2 regions of the Variovorax palleresanus genome follow, and region 1 is predicted to be linked to the other one. Evidence: predicted binding sites of a transcription regulator. Region 1 holds the regulator's gene; the other holds the start of a gene.
What was found. Region 1 encodes NrdR, which represses ribonucleotide reductase genes. Its sites were predicted from a motif close to CACNANATNTNGTG; they were not measured.
Positions count from the first base shown of each region.

Region 2: a site for NrdR is predicted at 2,659-2,672, ahead of ACJ7Z0_RS20480 (ribonucleoside-diphosphate reductase subunit alpha). Genes of this name have one in related genera too.

Region 1 covers NZ_JBJNVP010000002.1:374,760-383,257, forward strand. The annotation lists gene ACJ7Z0_RS05585 (DUF748 domain-containing protein) at 1-47, opposite strand, end outside; gene ACJ7Z0_RS05590 (lytic transglycosylase domain-containing protein) at 644-1,489, shown strand; ZMP/ZTP riboswitch at 1,507-1,633, shown strand; gene glyA (serine hydroxymethyltransferase) at 1,675-2,919, shown strand; gene nrdR (transcriptional regulator NrdR) at 2,939-3,382, shown strand; gene ACJ7Z0_RS05605 (GspH/FimT family pseudopilin) at 3,416-3,970, opposite strand; gene ACJ7Z0_RS05610 (type IV pilin protein) at 3,967-4,392, opposite strand; gene ACJ7Z0_RS05615 (pilus assembly protein) at 4,389-8,342, opposite strand; gene ACJ7Z0_RS05620 (pilus assembly PilX family protein) at 8,369-8,498, opposite strand, start outside.
Region 2 covers NZ_JBJNVP010000002.1:3,551,065-3,559,562, forward strand. The annotation lists gene ACJ7Z0_RS20480 (ribonucleoside-diphosphate reductase subunit alpha) at 1-2,575, opposite strand, end outside; gene ampD (1,6-anhydro-N-acetylmuramyl-L-alanine amidase AmpD) at 2,926-3,543, opposite strand; gene ACJ7Z0_RS20490 (sigma-54-dependent transcriptional regulator) at 3,530-5,098, opposite strand; gene ACJ7Z0_RS20495 (two-component system sensor histidine kinase NtrB) at 5,103-6,800, opposite strand; gene ACJ7Z0_RS20500 (PP0621 family protein) at 6,818-7,078, opposite strand; gene ACJ7Z0_RS20505 (cytochrome C assembly family protein) at 7,075-7,884, opposite strand; gene ffh (signal recognition particle protein) at 8,001-8,498, shown strand, end outside.

The DNA of each region.
Region 1 (8,498 bases):
ATCCCACGTCGCACCCATTTGTTTTGTTTGAGCGAAGCTGCATCCATCGCGGGAGTGTGCCGTAAAGAAAGAACAAGGCAGAAACAAGAAAGCCCGGCAATCAGACGAATGTCTCATTACCGGGCTTGATGGCGGGCCCGAGACCCATGCCATCGATTCGCGCGACCGGAAGTCAATGGTTCCTGCCGTGCTGGCAGCAAGAGATTGCCGCCGTGGATCCTCTGCCGTTCGAGCCCTTGACTTGCACCTCGGGCTATCTGACTTCGGAACACGCCTGAATAACTCAGGCGTGTCCAGATTAGGCGCCTGACCCTTGCATTGCAATCCCATCCACCAAGGGGATACCCTAGGGTAGGCCCGCTCAATGGGAACAATCTGTTTAAATATGTAATTGCATAAGAACAAGGTTTCTTATGCTTGACCGAGTATTTAGCCACGCTAGAATCCGGCCTGCCCCTGGCTGCCCAGACCCAGCAGGGGCCTCCTGAATCCGCCGCCGAACTCCCCCGGCTTGATCAGGTCGCCGCGCCCTTACCCCTACACCTCCACGCGCGGAGCCTGATTCGTACCAATCCAAGCGCCGTAGCCTTCATCCATCGCCTTCCCGGCGCTGCGAACAGGTGCCGCACAGAAAGGAAGAGCGATGAACAAGGCGTTTGATGCCACGGCCCGCGGGCTAAGGACCTTTGCGTCCGATGTGGCAGACGGCTTTTTTGAAATCACCCACAACGGGTTTGCACTGGTCGGCCTCGCCATCGTGTTCGCGGCCCTCGCCCTCGTGGCACGGCCGGACCTGCGCCAGACCGGTGAGGAGCAACTGATGGGCTGGCTGCAATCGCGCAAGCCGGCACCGGAAGCCACCGACCTCGAGCCGACCGCCATCGTGCGCACCACGGCCGCAAGCCCTGGCGACCTGCCCAAGCAGCAGGCCGCCGTGGCATATTGGCTCAGCAAGAAGTACCGCGTGGCGGCCGAACCGCTGAGCGTGCTGGTCGCCGAGGCCTATCACCTCGGCAAGCGCACCAAGCTCGACCCGACGCTGATCCTCGCCATCATGGCCGTCGAATCGAGCTTCAACCCGTTCGCCCAGAGCCACGTGGGCGCCCAGGGCCTCATGCAGGTCATGACGCGCGTGCATGGCGACAAGTACGAAAGCGCGGGCGGCACGCTCACCGCGTTCGACCCGGTGACCAACATGCGCGTTGGCGTGAAGGTGCTGCAGGAATGCATCGCCCGCGCCGGGTCGCTCGAAGGCGGCTTGCGTTACTACGTGGGTGCCGCCAACCTCGAAGACGACGGCGGCTACGCAGGCAAGGTGCTCGCCGAGCACGAACGGTTGCTGCAGGTCGCCAATGGCCGCAATCCGCCCACGGCGGCGCCGGTGGTGCGCGCGCAGCCGATCCCCGTCGCGACGCCCCCGAAGCGGCAGCAGGCCTCCGAGCCGGCAGCCGACCCGCAGAAAGTGGCCCTGCTTTCGGAAGTTTCCTGAGGCCCTGCGCTACACTTCACCCCGTACGCGACTGGCGATAGGCGCAGCACCCCCCGCGGTGCCCCGCGCTGACGTGGAATACCACTGGGAAGCGTGCCGCCTGGCATCCATACAGGCGTTCAGCCGTTCGCCTGGGCAGCCCTTGTTTGGTTGAAGAACAAGGACCTCGTCTTCAAAGGACTGCCATGTATCACCGCAATATCCTGGTCGAACAGACCGATCCCGAAATCTGGGCTGCCATCCAGGCCGAAAACGCGCGCCAGGAACACCACATCGAGCTGATCGCGAGCGAAAACTACGCCTCGCCAGCCGTCATGGCCGCCCAAGGCTCGCAGCTCACCAACAAGTACGCCGAAGGCTACCCCGGCAAGCGCTACTACGGCGGCTGCGAACACGTCGACGTGGCCGAGCAGCTGGCCATCGACCGCATCAAGCAGATCTTCGGTGCCGACGCCGCCAACGTGCAGCCGCATTGCGGCGCCTCGGCCAACGAAGCCGTGATGCTCGCCTTCCTGAAGCCCGGCGACACCATCATGGGCATGAGCCTGGCCGAAGGCGGCCACCTGACCCACGGCATGCCCCTCAACATGAGCGGCAAGTGGTTCAACGTGGTGAGCTACGGCCTGGACGCCAACGAAGCCATCGACTGCGACGCGATGGAACGCAAGGCGCACGAGCACATGCCCAAGCTGATCATCGCGGGCGCCTCGGCCTATTCGCTGCGCATCGACTTCGAGCGCTTCGCCAAGGTGGCCAAGGACGTCGGCGCGATCTTCATGGTCGACATCGCCCACTATGCGGGCCTGGTGGCCGCGGGCGTGTACCCCAACCCGGTGCCGCACGCCGACGTGGTGACGTCCACCACCCACAAGAGCCTGCGCGGTCCGCGCGGCGGCATCATCCTGATGAAGTCGCAGCACGAGAAGGCCATCAACAGCGCCATCTTCCCGGGCCTGCAAGGCGGCCCGCTGATGCACGTGATCGCCGCCAAGGCCGTCGCGTTCAAGGAAGCGATGGCGCCTGAGTTCAAGGCCTATCAGCAGCAAGTGGTCAAGAACGCCCAGATCGTGGCGGACACACTGACCGAGCGCGGCCTGCGCATCGTGAGCGGCCGCACCGAAAGCCACGTCATGCTGGTCGACCTGCGCTCCAAGGGCATCACCGGCAAGGAAGCCGAAGCCGTGCTGGGCAGCGCCCACATGACGATCAACAAGAACGCGATTCCCAACGACCCCGAAAAGCCGATGGTGACGAGCGGCGTGCGCATTGGCACCCCCGCCATGACCACCCGCGGCTTCAAGGACGAAGAGGCGCGCATCACCGCGAACCTGGTGGCCGACGTACTGGAGAACCCGCGCGACGCCGCCAACATCGATGCGGTTCGCGCCAAGGTCCACGCGCTGACAAGCCGGTTCCCGGTCTACCGCTGACCCAGGAAGACGTGGCCGCATGAAATGCCCTTTTTGCGGTCATCTCGAAACGCAGGTCGTCGAGACCCGCGTGTCGGAAGACGCCGACTTCGTGCGCAGGCGCCGCCAGTGCAGCGCCTGCGACAAGCGCTTTACCACCTATGAGCGGCCGGACGTCAACTTTCCAGTCGTCGTCAAGAAGGACGGCAGCCGCGCCGACTTCGAATCGTCCAAGGTTCGCGCCTCGATGATGCTGGCGCTGCGCAAGCGGCCGGTGAGCATCGAGCAGATCGACAACGCATTGCTCCGCATCGAGCAGAAGCTGCTTGCCAGCGGCTTGCGTGAAATCGATTCGACCAAGGTCGGCGAACTCGTGATGCGCGAGCTCAAGAAGCTCGACAAGGTGGCCTACGTGCGCTTTGCCTCCGTGTACCGGAGCTTCGAAGACGTGGACGAGTTCAGGCAGCTGCTGCGGGACATTTGAGCGGAGCCGGTCCGCCGTTCGCGTGCGGCGGGTTCATTGGCTGTCCTTGCCGCAGGCGCCGCTTCCGCAATCGCCCTTGAGGTCGGGATTGCAGACTCTCGCGCGGCCCGAGGCCGACACGACGATGGACGCCCTGCGGCCCGACTCCGCCTTCAAGGTCAGGCAGCCGGCGCCGAAGCCCGAGCCCCCCGCCCGGCGCGAGAAGCCGTTGCTGTCGTAGTCCAGGCCCTGCACAAAACCATCTCCAAGCCCCGCATCGATGCCGACACCGGCCGGGAGCTTTTCGAAGTTGCGCACTATCTGCGGTGCGGCATCCGTTCCCGCCCGCACCGCCCATCCGCTCGACCAGTCATTTGCGGTCAGCGCCACGACGTGAACCCTCTGCGAACGTTGAATGGCTTCGGTGCGGGCGAGATTCAGCGCGGCGACAAAACCGCTGGACGCGGCCGCCAGGCGCTGGTTGAGCAGCAGATCGCGAAATGCCGGTACGCCGAGCGAGCCGAGGATCGCCGCGATGGCGATGACCACCATCAATTCCACCAGCGTGAAGCCGCTGCGCGGCCTGCGCAACGGCGCGCAGCGCTTCATTGCCAGCACCTGCTTGGCGCGGTGCCGTCACAGCCCTTGTCGCCCGTGCTGTCGAGCCAGAGCGCCCCGACCTCCGGATCGGAGAGGCCCGGCCTGGGGGTTGCGGTCAGCCTGACGCAGCGATCGATGCTGTCCTGCCCCTCGCAATTGCCGCTTTGGACCAGGTATTTGCCGCCTGCGCCGCCCTCGCCGGAGCCGCCTTCGTAGCGCTTGTACTGCCCGCTCAGGGTGTAGTTGCGCTCCTGCTGCTGCATCTGCTGCACCAGGGCCGACCGCGCCTCGGTGCGCCAGCCTTTGCGCATGAAGTCCAGGTATGACGGGTAGGAGATTGCGGCCAGGATGGCGACGATCGCAACCACGATCATCGCTTCGATCAGGGTGAAGCCGTGGCTGCGCCTGGCACCGCGTTGCACGGTCTTCATGGTTTCGCACTCCGGTAGTCGGCAATCTGGCGCCAGTTCAGGCGTCCGGACACCTGGGAGACCTGGCCGCCCTCCACGGGGCGCGCCGTGGAAATACGGACCCCGCGCGAGCCGCCCGGCACACCGACGTTGATGACGGACACCTTCTTCGTTTCCGTTCGGCGCCCGAACGCATCGGTGGCCGTGTAGGCGCCCTCGCCCAGTTCGACCAGAAGAGGCGACGACAGCAGCCCGACGCTCGAAGGAACGCAGGTTCCGCCTTGCGACAGGCCGGTCATCGCGTTCACCGAACAGCTTCGGCCGCCGCCGTTGGCGCCGCATGCTTCGGCATTCGGTATCAGCGTGTTGAAGAACAGATATCCGTCGCTCAGCGCCAACCGCGAGACCTGCCGCTCGCCCAGTTCCAGCGCGCCCGGGAAGTCGAAGTACCAGCCGCGGCGGCTCACGGCGCGGCTGGTGCCTACGCCATAGACGAAGGGCTCGCCCACGATGGCCGGCAACGATTGGCCCGCGGCGGCAACAGCCCGCCGCGCCTGCAGTTGCGTACGCGTTTCGCTGGCGGGAATCGCAGTGCCGCTGTCGTACACGCCGTACAGGCTCTGCGCGCCGCGGCTGGCCCGGCCCATGTCTTCGGCGCTCACGAACTTGCCGGTACCGAACAGCACGATGGCGCCGCCGTTCGGCCCCACCCCGACTTCGGGCGCCACGGTGATGGGCTGGCGCTTCGCGTTTGCGCCGCCCGATGTCGCGACCATCAATGGAAGGCTGCCCAGCCCGAGTGCGTTGGCTTCGCTCCACGGCGCATTGCCCGTGAAGTCGAACTTCCAGAGGTTGCCTTGCGTGTCGCCGGCGTACAGCCAGCGTGCCCAGCCGTCCGCCGCGGCAAAGTCGCCGGGTGTTGCCAAGGCATTCACGAGCGTGCTGTCTGCCGGTGCGGGCAGCATGATCTTGTGATAGTTGAGGCCCCGCTTCCATGCAGCACCGGCCGGTTTGTCGAGCGAGAGCAGGAACAGCGCGCTCCGCTTCTCAATATTTGCGTTGTTGAACCCGGAGGGAACAACCGCGAACCAGGCGTACGCCGCGGGCTGGGTGCGAGTCGCTGCGGACACACGGAACTTCATGATGCGCGGCGCCTGGAGCACATGGCCCATGTCGCCATCGTCCGCGCCGGTGAACTCCCACAAGACCTTGTCCGCCGAAAAGGCGGCAGGGTCGGAAATGTCGAGCGCAAAAACGCCGGCAGCCCCTGCCCCCGTGCCGGAGACCAGCACCGTCTTCCAGGCACCGCTGGCCATTCGCGCCTCTACCGCCGCGGCCGAGCCGTCGACATGGGCCTGGTGCGCATAGCCGGGCGAGGTGTAGCCGGCCAGCTTCGAAGACACCGAGCGGGGAACATAGGCGAAAAGCTCGTTGCCCGTGGCGGCCGAGAATGCATGCAGCATGCCGTCGTTGGCGCCGACGTACACGGCCTGCGGCCTTGCCTTGTGAGCATCGAGAAACTGTTGGTACCCGGCGCCTCGCACGTTCGGGCTCGGAGGGCCGACGAAGAGCGGGTTCGAATTGGCAACGTCGCCCATCACCGAATCGCGCACGCGGAAGGTCCCACCTGGCGCAGAAAGCTCCTTGCGCCGGTCGCCGCGCAGGTAGGCCAGCCGCTCGGCGCCCAGGCCATCGGTTGCTGCTGGCACGGCATAGGGCTCGGCGTTCAAGGCGCTTTGCAGCGCCTTGTCCAGTGCGTTCCACTGAAAAGGCGCGCCGACGCCGGCAGCCGAGAGGGTGAAGATGCTTCGGTCCGCCGGCTCGCGCGCAGGCACTGCAGGTTGGGCCGATGCATCGCCGGTCAGCAAGGCTCCCGCGTCCCAGCTGGGCTCCTCGGCCTGGCGAACGGTGCCCGAGCCTGCGTCGTAGGCCAGTGGATACGCCAGCAACGTTCCCGACCATCTGCGCCCGCTGAACCGGGCCACGTAAAGACTGGCGCCCGTCGCTCCGATGCGGTTCGAAGAGATTGCCGCGTCCGCCGTGCTTCCGCCCGATGGCGCGGCCGCCGACTGGAACACCTTGCGGATTGCGGCCAGTAGCTGGTGCGGCTCGCCGGCGAGGAAGTAGTTGGACGGCTTCGGCTGGCCGTCGTCGTCGAGGCCTTCGGCCCATTCGGCATTGCTGCCCACGTCCGCCCGGCCACCGCCACCCGATGCGACGAACGGATTGCCGTCGCCGTTGCTGTCCACGAAGCCACCGTATTTGGACGCGAGGTACAGGGCGCTGCCACGCTGGCCCTGCCGAATGGCGCCCTGCCCGCTCGCATCCAGATCGATGCCGAAGGTCTGGACTCGGGCCTCGGAAAAATCGGCGCGGATCTTCTGCGTATTGGCCCAGTAGGCCAGACCCGCCATGCCGAACGAGCCCCTTTCTGTGCCTGTTTCCGCGCCGGCGATGGTGCCCGACGTCAGTTGCGCGCCGCCCTTGTAGTTGAAGGCCGGAAGGCCTCGGTTGCCGGTGGTGGCAAGGCCGGTCCTCTCCGAAGGATGCGCATAGGAAAACGCTTCGCGGTTTTCGAACGCACCGACGAGTCGTGTCCAGTAGGCGGTGTCCGGCTCGAACGACGCGCTGCTGAAGCCGCGGCCGCCGCCGGGCATGCCTGGCAAGGAATGGTCGTCGTGCGTATCGAGATCACCGATCGCCAGGATGTGGTTCTTGCGGCAGCTGGCCGCCACCGGGTCCCAGCTGCTCTTGCGGCTTTCATCGCGCCATGCGGCCGTGTCGTTGGAGACCGGCAGCCCGTCCTTGCGGGGATCGTTCGTTGCGACCACGCCCGCCAGGGCTTCCGGCGTCGGAGCCTTGGCCTGCAGGTAGCGCAGCGACTCGTAGTAGAGCTCGCCCGCAGGGTCGAACTTCTTGTAGGCGCCGCCGCGCCCGAACCGGTTCAGGTAGTTGACGATGCCGCTGTATCGGCCACCCTGCGCAGCCGCATCGGGATCGTCGATGAAGACGCCAGTCGTCGCGTTCCACTCGGCCCGGGGGTTGTCCACGCTGTCGAGGCCGGCGTCGAGCTTCCGAGGCCCCGTGTATTTCATCGGCGCGCGCAGCACGCCGCCGTAGCGCGCCGGGTCGTTGTCCAGCAGGTAGCCGAAAACGGCGAAGCGCATGCGACTCGAATGGCGCTGGATTTCGCCCACGGGCTTGAATTGGCCGCCCGGGTATTTGAGGCAGAGATCGATGCGCGTCGCGGCCTCTGCCGCCGTGCAAACCTCGACCCGCGCAAAGTAAGGTGCACTCGCAGCGCCCGGGCCATATTGCTGGTCGGTACCGGGGCTTGCGCAACCGCCGCTGGCGCTCGGCCCGACGAACATGCGGTCGAGACAATGGTTGAAGTGAACAGTGCCTGCCGCGCGAACGCCCGTGCGGCTGTCCGCGACGAGCGGCGTGAGCTTGTCCAGGTTGCCCGTCACGGCCTTGTCGGGAAAGTAGCTGCTGCGATAGAAATCTTCTTGCAGCACCGCGCGCTGCAGCACGGTGCGGCCGGCTTCGTCCACCACGCGGTCTCCGCCTGTCAAGGCGAGTCGCAGCACGTCGATGGTGGAGATGGCCGCCCAGTTCAGCAAATTGCCGCTCCACTGATTGGCGCATGCAATTTCGCCGTCGGCGAGCTTCACCGCAGGTGCAAGGCGCCTGAAATAACCATCGGCCGCCGCATAGCCGTAGCAGGCCATCGGATCCCAATAGCCGCGGTAGACCTTCTTCCAGTCGAAGCTGCCGCGATACGCCGCACCGGCGTTCGAGAACTCCAGCGCGAGATCGAGCACCAGGTTCGGATCGGCGCGCGATGCCATGGAAGACAGCGGTTCGCCCGGAAACTCGACCTGCTCCGCCGCCAAAGCGCATGGAGCGTTGCAAAGGGCCAAGGCCGCAACGACCGCAGCCGCGATGCCGCAGCTTTCAAGAGAACGCATTCGGGTTCCGTTTCAAGATGAAGAACTCAGGAAGGGCAGCCCGGGCTCGCGCCCGACTTGTACAAATTGGTCTGCAGCACCACTTGCGTGTCCTCTTGCATGCCGTAGCCGATGGCCGTGACGCGAAAGAGATGCGAGGCATTGCGCGCACTCGCG
Region 2 (8,498 bases), 3.2 Mb from region 1:
CTTCGACCAGCCACGTGGTCTCGACTTCGAACGCGGTGGCGTAGAGCGCCTTCACGTCTTGCGGCACGCGGTCGATCGGGCGCAGCGAACCGTCGAAGTGCTTCAGGTCCATGACCATCACGTCGTCCCACAGGCCCAGGCGCTTCAGGTCGCGCACCAGGTAGTGGTTGATCACGGTGAATTCGCCCGACAGGTTCGACTTGACCGAGAGGTTGCCGAAGCAGGGCTCGATGGACGCGTCGACGCCGATGATGTTGGAGATGGTCGCGGTCGGTGCGATGGCCACGCAGTTGGAGTTACGCATGCCGTCGGCCTTGATCTTCTGGCGCAGCGCGTCCCAGTCGAGCGTGGACGAGCGGTCGACCTCGACGTAGCCACCGCGGGCCTGCTCGAGCAGGTCGAGCGTGTCGATCGGAAGAATCCCCTTGTCCCACAGCGAGCCCTTGTAGCTCGAGTACTTGCCGCGTTCGCGGGCCAGGTCGGTCGATGCCCAGTAGGCGTGGTAGCAGATGGCTTCCATCGACTCGTCGGCGAACTGCACGGCTTCCTGCGAGGCGTAGGGAATGCGCAGTTCGTACAGCGCGTCCTGGAAGCCCATCAGGCCGAGGCCCACCGGACGGTGGCGCAGGTTCGAGTCGCGCGCCTTCTTCACGGCGTAGTAGTTGATGTCGATCACGTTGTCGAGCATGCGCATCGCGGTCGAGATCGTCCGCTTGAGCTTCTCCTGGTCGACCTTGCCGTCCTTCAGATGCTGCAGCAGGTTCACCGAACCCAGGTTGCAGACGGCGGTTTCGGTGTCGCTGGTGTTCAGCGTGATCTCGGTGCACAGGTTCGACGAGTGAACCACGCCGGCGTGCTGCTGCGGCGAGCGCACATTGCAGGCATCCTTGAAGGTGATCCAGGGATGGCCGGTCTCGAACAGCATCGTGAGCATCTTGCGCCAGAGGTCCGACGCCTGGATGGTGCGGGCGGGCTTGATCTCGCCGCGCGCGGCCTTTTCTTCATAGGCCACGTAGGCCTTCTCGAAGTCGGCGCCGAACAGGTCGTGCAGGTCGGGCACGTTCGAGGGCGAGAACAGCGTCCAGGTGCCCTTTTCCATCACGCGGCGCATGAACAGGTCGGGGATCCAGTTGGCCGTGTTCATGTCGTGCGTGCGGCGGCGGTCGTCGCCGGTGTTCTTGCGCAGCTCCAGGAACTCCTCGATGTCGAGGTGCCAGGTTTCCAGGTAGGTGCAGACCGCGCCCTTGCGCTTGCCGCCCTGGTTCACGGCCACAGCCGTGTCGTTCACCACCTTCAGGAACGGCACCACACCCTGCGATTCGCCGTTGGTGCCCTTGATGTGGCTGCCGAGCGCGCGCACGCGGGTCCAGTCGTTGCCCAGGCCGCCAGCGAACTTCGACAGCAGCGCGTTTTCCTTGATCGACTCGTAGATGCCGTCCAGGTCGTCGGGCACGGTGGTCAGGTAGCAGCTGGACAGCTGCGAGCGCAGCGTGCCGGCATTGAACAGCGTGGGCGTGCTCGACATGAAGTCGAAGGACGACAGCACTTCGTAGAACTCGATGGCGCGGGCTTCGCGGTCGATTTCGCCGAGCGAGAGGCCCATGGCCACGCGCATGAAGAAGGCCTGCGGCAGCTCGATGCGGTTCTTGCGCACGTGCAGGAAGTAGCGGTCGTACAGCGTCTGCAGGCCGAGGTAGTCGAACTGGTTGTCGCGCTCGGCCTTGAGCGCGGCGCCCAGGCGGGGCAGGTCGTACTGCAGCAGCTTTTCGTCGAGCAGCTCGTTCTCGACGCCCTTCTTGATGAACTGCGGGAAGTAATCGGCGTAGGTCTGCGCACGCTCGGTGGGCATGACTTCGCGGCCGATGATCTCCTTGAAGATCGTGTGCAGCAGCAGGCGGGCGGTCGCGAAGGTGTAGTCGGGATCCTTCTCGATCAGCGTGCGGGCGGCCAGGATCGAGGCCTTGTAGACCTCGTCGAGCGGCACGCCGTCATACAGGTTGCGCATCGTCTCGGCGACGATCGGCGCGGCGGTGATGCCGTCGCCGAGGCCCTCGCAGGCCGATTCGATCAGGCCCTTGAGTTCGTTCAGGTCGAGCGCGACGCGTTCGCCGCCGTCCAGCACGTGCAGCAGCGGCGTGGCCGGCGCTTCCTGCGCGACCTGCTTGGAGCGCTCTTGCGTGCGGCGTTCACGGTACAGCACATAGGCGCGCGCGATTTCGTGGTGGCCGCCGCGCATCAGGCCGAGTTCGACCTGGTCCTGCACGTCTTCGATGTGGAAGGTGCCGCCGCCCGGACGCGAGCGGACCATGGCGCGGATCACGCCTTGCGTGAGTGCGTCGACCGTCTCGCGCACGCTGGCTGAAGCCGCGCCCTGGGTGCCGTGCACCGCCAGGAAGGCTTTCATCATGGCGATGGCGATCTTGTTGGGTTCGAAGGGAACCACGGCGCCGTTGCGGCGAATGATCTGGTAGTTCGCGAGGTTCTGGGCGGTGGTGGAGCCCGCGGTGTCGCGTTGCTGGGACGGCGTGGAGGGAACGGCACGCGGGGTCGATGGGGTGTTCAGGGCAGTTTGCATTCGCTTCCTCTCGGTTGGCAATTCTTGTTGGGTGGCAGCGCCTTGGTCGGGCGTTGCGCCGGCGTTGTTGGCCGGACGGAGGACACTATATCTAGGGTGTAGAGGGTCTACAAGCCACTACAGGTAGTGTTTTGTGGAAGTTTAACCCCTACGGGTATTTCTCTAGGATTCGGCATACGGCCATCGGTGCCGCGTGAATACTGGCTTATGGTCGCGCAGGCCGCATGGGGCGTGGCCTGCCGGACGATTTGGGCCTGCAAGGCGCATGGTTGCTACGCTGCGCGTCGGCGTTTGAGAAACGGAGTCGACGCAAGCACAGCGCATCGCAGGGCGCCGCGCGATTAAAAAAATTAACGCGGGACCGCCTGCTCGGGAAACATTTGCAAGTCCCAGCCGAGTTGTCCGCGCAGCAACTGCCAGTCGAAGCCCGCGCCAGGGTCTTGCTTGCGACCCGGTGCGATGTGCTCGTGGCCGGCGATGTGGGCAATGGCGTAGTGCTGCGCGATGGCGGCACAGAGGCTGGCCAGCGTTTCGTATTGCGCCTCTTCGAAACGTTCGCCTTCCAGGCCTTCGAGTTCGATGCCGATCGAATCGTCGTTGCAGTTCTGGCGGCCGCGCCACGACGACGCACCGGCGTGCCAGGCACGGTCGTCGCAGCTCACGAACTGCCAGAGCTCGCCATTGCGCCGCACGTAGAAATGCGAGGAAACCTCGAGGCCGCGGATGGATTGGAAGTAGGGGTGCGCGTCCCAGTCGAGCTGGTTGGCAAAAAGCTGTTGCACCGCATCGCCGCCGTATTCGCCGGGCGGCAGGCTGATCGAATGCAGCACGATCAGATCGGTCTGCGCGCCCGCGGGCCGCGGACCGAAATTCGGCGAGCGCAGCGCCTTGGCGAAGCGATACCAGCCGGCGTGCCAGAGGCCGTCGCCGTGGCTGCCCGCGCTGGCCGGTGCGTCAGTCGTCGGCATGGCTGGCGGCACCTTCGTCGCCGTTGGGCGTGGTGATGCCCAGCCGCGCGATGCGGTAGCGGATCTGGCGCAGGCTCATGCCGAGCCGCGCCGCGGCCGCCGTGCGGTTGAAGCCGCTTTCGCGCAGCGCGCGCACGAGAATCTCGCGCTCCTGCTGGTCGAGGTAGGCCTGCAGGTCGGAGGGAAGGGCGGCGGGCCTGGACTCCGCAACCGCGCTTGCGGCCGTAGCGGGTGCGGGAGGGGATTCGCCGTCGGCCGCCAGCGAAGAAGACAGGGGCGAAGGCGCGGTTGCCGCACCGGTCGAATCGGCCGGCGCCGCGGCAGGCTGTCCTCCCGCCGTCAGGTCGAGGTGCAGTTCGTCGCCGTCGTTCAGCGCCACGGCGCGATGCAGCAGGTTCTCGAGTTCGCGCACGTTGCCGTCGAGCGGATGCTGTGCCAGGCGGCGCAGCAGATCGGCGGACAGGTGGGGCACCGGCAAGCCGCCGTCCTGCGCAATGCGCGCGAGCAGCGCGGCGCAAAGCGCGGGCAGGTCTTCGCGCCGGTCGCGCAGCGCGGGCACCGCAATCTCGATCACGTTGAGCCGGTAGAACAGGTCTTGCCGGAAGCGGCCGGCCTGGACTCCCGCATGCAGATCCTTGTGCGTGGCACTCACGATGCGCACGTCGACCGCGTCTTCCTGCGTGGAACCGATCGAGCGCACGCTGCGCTCCTGGATGGCGCGCAGCAGCTTGGACTGCATTGCGAGCGGCAGGTCGCCGATCTCGTCGAGGAACAGCGTGCCGCCGCGCGCGGCCTGGAAGTAGCCGTCGCGGTCTTGCGACGATCCGGTGTAGGAGCCCTTGCGGGCGCCGAAGAATTCGGCCTCGAGCAGGTTCTCGGGAATGGCGCCGCAGTTGACCGCGACGAAGGGACCTTCGCTGCGCTGGCTGCAGGCGTGCACGGCGCGCGCCACCAGTTCCTTGCCGGTGCCCGATTCGCCGCGCACCAGCACCGGTGCCATGCCGCGCGCCACCTTGGCGATGCGCGACTTGACGAGCCGCATCGGCTCCGAGTCGCCCACCAGCCGTTGGAGCGCCGCGATGCCGCTGCCCGGAATGGCGGGCGCATCGGTGCGTTCGCCCGTTTCCGCGGGCGCGGCCCGCACCGCCTTGGTGGGCAACGCCTGCTGCGCCTGCACGGCGGAGGCGACCACCGCGCGGAACTGCTTGAGATCGACCGGCTTGGTCAGGTAGTCGAACGCGCCGGCCTTCAATGCCTCGACCGCGTTCTCGGCGGAGCCATAGGCCGTCATCACGACGCAACGCTCGCTGCGCTGGTTCTTCTGGATGCGATGGATGATTTCCATGCCCTGCCCATCGGGCAGCCGCATGTCGGTGATCACCGCATCGAAATGCGCAGCCTCGAGATGCTGCCAGGCTTCGGAGACGCTCCCGGCGGCCTCGACGCGATAGCCTTCGCGCAGCAACGTCAGCTCGTACAGCGTGCGCAGGTCGGGTTCGTCGTCGATGACCAGGATGTTGGCCGGACGCTGCAGGGAAGGAGGAGGAGTGCTCACGGCGCTATTGTGTCAGCCGGTTTTCGCTTGGCGCAAAGCTGACGAAGAATTCGTTGCCTTCAGGCCCGCCCGCGACGAGCGCGCGCCGTTCGTAGCCGATGGTGGCGCCATGGCGCCGGCACAGCTCGCGGCACAGGAAGAGGCCGAGCCCGCTGGAGCGGCTCTCGGATGAGAAGAAAGGTTCAAACAGGTGGCGTTGCACCGCCGGCTCCAGCGGCGCGCCGTCGCTCCAAACTTGCAGGCTGGGTCGGCTGGAGCTGCCGCGCTGCATGGTGGTGACGACCTGGATCGAGCCTTCCCGGTTGCCGGCGTAGCGCGCCGCGTTGTCCAGCAGGTTCACGAGCAGGCGGCGCAGGTGCTCGACGTCGAAGCGCACTTCGCTGTCGGCGGCATCGAGCGTGATCAGCACGCCCTGGCGGTGCGTCTGGCGCACCCATTCTTCGGCCAGCGCGCGCACCGCAGGGTCGAGCGCGACCTGCTCGCCGAGCGAGAGCACGCGCTGCTGGCGCGCGCGCGAAACATCGAGCACGTCGTCCACGATGCGAGCGAGCCGCTGCGCGTTGTGCTGGACCATGCTGGTCAACTTGCGGTGCGCGGGATCAGTGAGGTCTTCGTTGAGCAGGGCACTGGCCTGCGTGATCGCGGCCAGCGGGTTGCGTATTTCATGCGCCACCGCGGCCGACATGCGGCCCATCGCGGCGAGCTTTTCGGTGCGGATGCGGGCCTCCAGTTCGCGCAGGTCCTGCAGGAACATCACGCACAGGCTGTCGACGCGCTGGTCGCTGGTGGGCGTGAGCCGCGTGCGCACCCGCACTTCGCGCGCGGCGCCGCGGGCTTGCGCCACGGGGATTTCTTCGCTTTGCGGGGCGCGGCGCGCAAAGGTCTGGCGCGCCAACGCCGCCAGTGCGTGCCAGGCCGGCTGCGCATGCAGTGCAAACGGGAGGGCGAGCCGGGCCAGGCCTTGTCCGAGGATGGCGTCGGCCGCCGGATTGGCCGCATGCACCATGCCCTCGGCGTCGATCACCAGCACGCCTTCGCTCAGTGTCTCGATCACCAGGTCGTTGACCTGCGCCTGCATCTGCGCGCTGCTGCGGTTGCGCAGCGCGGTTTCTTCTTCGCGCGCGAGCCGGCGCGCCAACTCGTGCGCCAGCAGGGCCACGACGAAAAGGCCGGTGCCGGTCAGCGCCGCCTGCACGAAGCGGGTGGAGGAATCGCCGGGCTGCTGCAGCCAGTGCCAGCCCGCGTCGGCCAGCAGCAGCAGGGTGACCGTGGCCGTGGTGCCCAGGCCCACGGTCACCGTGCCGAGCACCGCGCTCATGAGCACCGGCAGCGCGAACAGCGGCGTGTAGTTGATGTTGCCGCCCTGGAGCACCTGGAGCGCGGTGAAGGTGCCGAGGTCGATGCCGATGGTGATGAACCACAGCGCCGCGAAGCCCCGGATCGGTGGCGCGAAATGCGCGTAGCGGGCGCCCAGCCAGGTGGCGATCAGGTAGCCGGCCGAAAGCGCGATGGCCAACGGTTGCATCGTCTGGCCGAGCGCCAGTGCCACGCCCTGTAGCAGTACGAGCACCACTGCAACGAAGCAGCGCGCCGCCATGAAGCCGCGCCACAAGCGCAGCAGCGCGGCGCTCTCGCTGCGCCCCGGCTCGAGCAAGTCCCAGTCGGTGGCGGCCTCGCCTTGCGGCCAGAGGGAAGAACTCATGGAGGCGCGGCGCTCGTTCAGCCGCGCTCGGCGGCCTGGCGGTGCGCCGCACTGCAGTAGACCGCGTCGCCTGGGCCCCCGATCGCGTCGCTCGCGGGCAGGTGCAAACCGCAATGGGCACAGCGCAGCATGGCCTGCGGAGCCGCCGGTGCGGCAGGCGGCCGCTGGGCGCGGGCCGCCTCCTGCTCGCGCTGGGCCTCGCGCATTTCCTCCCGGCGGTTCTTGCGCCAGAGCCAGATGGCCACCCAGAGCACCGCCAAAACGAGCAGGTACTTCATGATGTGCCGCGCGCCAGCACCACTTCGAGCACGAAGCGCGAGCCCACGTAGGCCAGCAGCAACAGGACGGAGCCGGCGTAGAGCACGCGCCGCGCCGTGCGGCCGCGCCAGCCGAAGCGCACGCGGCCGATCAGCAGCACCGCAAAGCTGATCCAGGCGAGCACCGAGAACACCGTCTTGTGGTCCCACTTCCACCCGCGGAACGACGCGCCATACAGCGTTTCGCTGAACAGCAAGCCTGCGAGCAGCGTGGCCGAAAGCAGCACGAAGCCGGCCATCACGAAGCGGAAGGTGAGCCGCTCGAGCGTGAGCAGCGGCAGGCCCGCCTGCGGCTCGGTGGCCAGGCGGATCTGCTTTTCGGCCCGCGTGATCAGCCACGCATGGACCACGGCGGCGCCGAACAAGCCATAGGACGCAATGCCGAGCGCAAGGTGCAGCGGCAGCCAGGGCGATGCCGAGACGTGCAGCGGCGTGCCTGGAAACAGCACGCCGAGCAATACGGCCGCCGCCCCCAGCCCGGCCAGCGCGCGGCGGACCTTCATCTGCGGGTACATGCTGCTTTCGACCGCATAGACGGTGAGCACCAGCCAGGCGGTAACAGAGAGCGCGGGCGCAAAGCCGAAGTGGGGCTGGCTGCCGACCAGGCCGTGGCCCAGCACCGCGGCATGCAGCAGCCACGCCAGCCCGAGGGCCCATTGGGTGGTTTTTCGGCTCAGCCGGGCACCTGCGGCAGCGGCAAACCCGTAGGCAGCCGCGGTGGCGATGCCCAGCGCCACCGCGAGTGGGGAGGGGATCGCTAAAATCATCGCTAGAGTTTATCTCCCCCAGGCGTGCGCACTTTCCTCGTGCCGCAGTAACCGGCCGATCTCCAGTTTCCGACTTTCCATTGACCCGCCGCGGCGGGCAGCAAGGCATCCCTTTCATGGCCACCGCCCTCACAGAAAAGTTCTCCCGCCTCGTCAAGACGATGAGCGGCCAGGCGCGCATCACCGAAAGCAACGTGCAGGACATGCTGCGCGAAGTGCGCATGGCGCTGCTCGAGGCCGACGTGGCGCTGCCCGTGGTGCGCGACTTCGTGGCGCGCGTCAAGGAAAAGTCGCTCGGTCAGGAAGTGCTGGGCTCGCTCAAGCCGGGCCAGGCGCTCGTCGGCATCGTGAACCGCGAACTCGCCGCCACCATGGGCGAGGGCGTGTCGGACATCAACCTTGCAGCCCAGCCGCCCGCGGTGATCCTGATGGCCGGCCTGCAGGGCGCGGGCAAGACCACCACCACCGCCAAGCTGGCCAAGCACCTGATCGAGAAGCGCAAGAAGAAAGTGCTCACCGTGTCCGGCGACGTCTACCGTCCCGCCGCCATCGAGCAGCTCAAGATGGTCACGAAGCAGGCCGGTGCCGAATGGTTCCCGAGCACGCCGGACCAG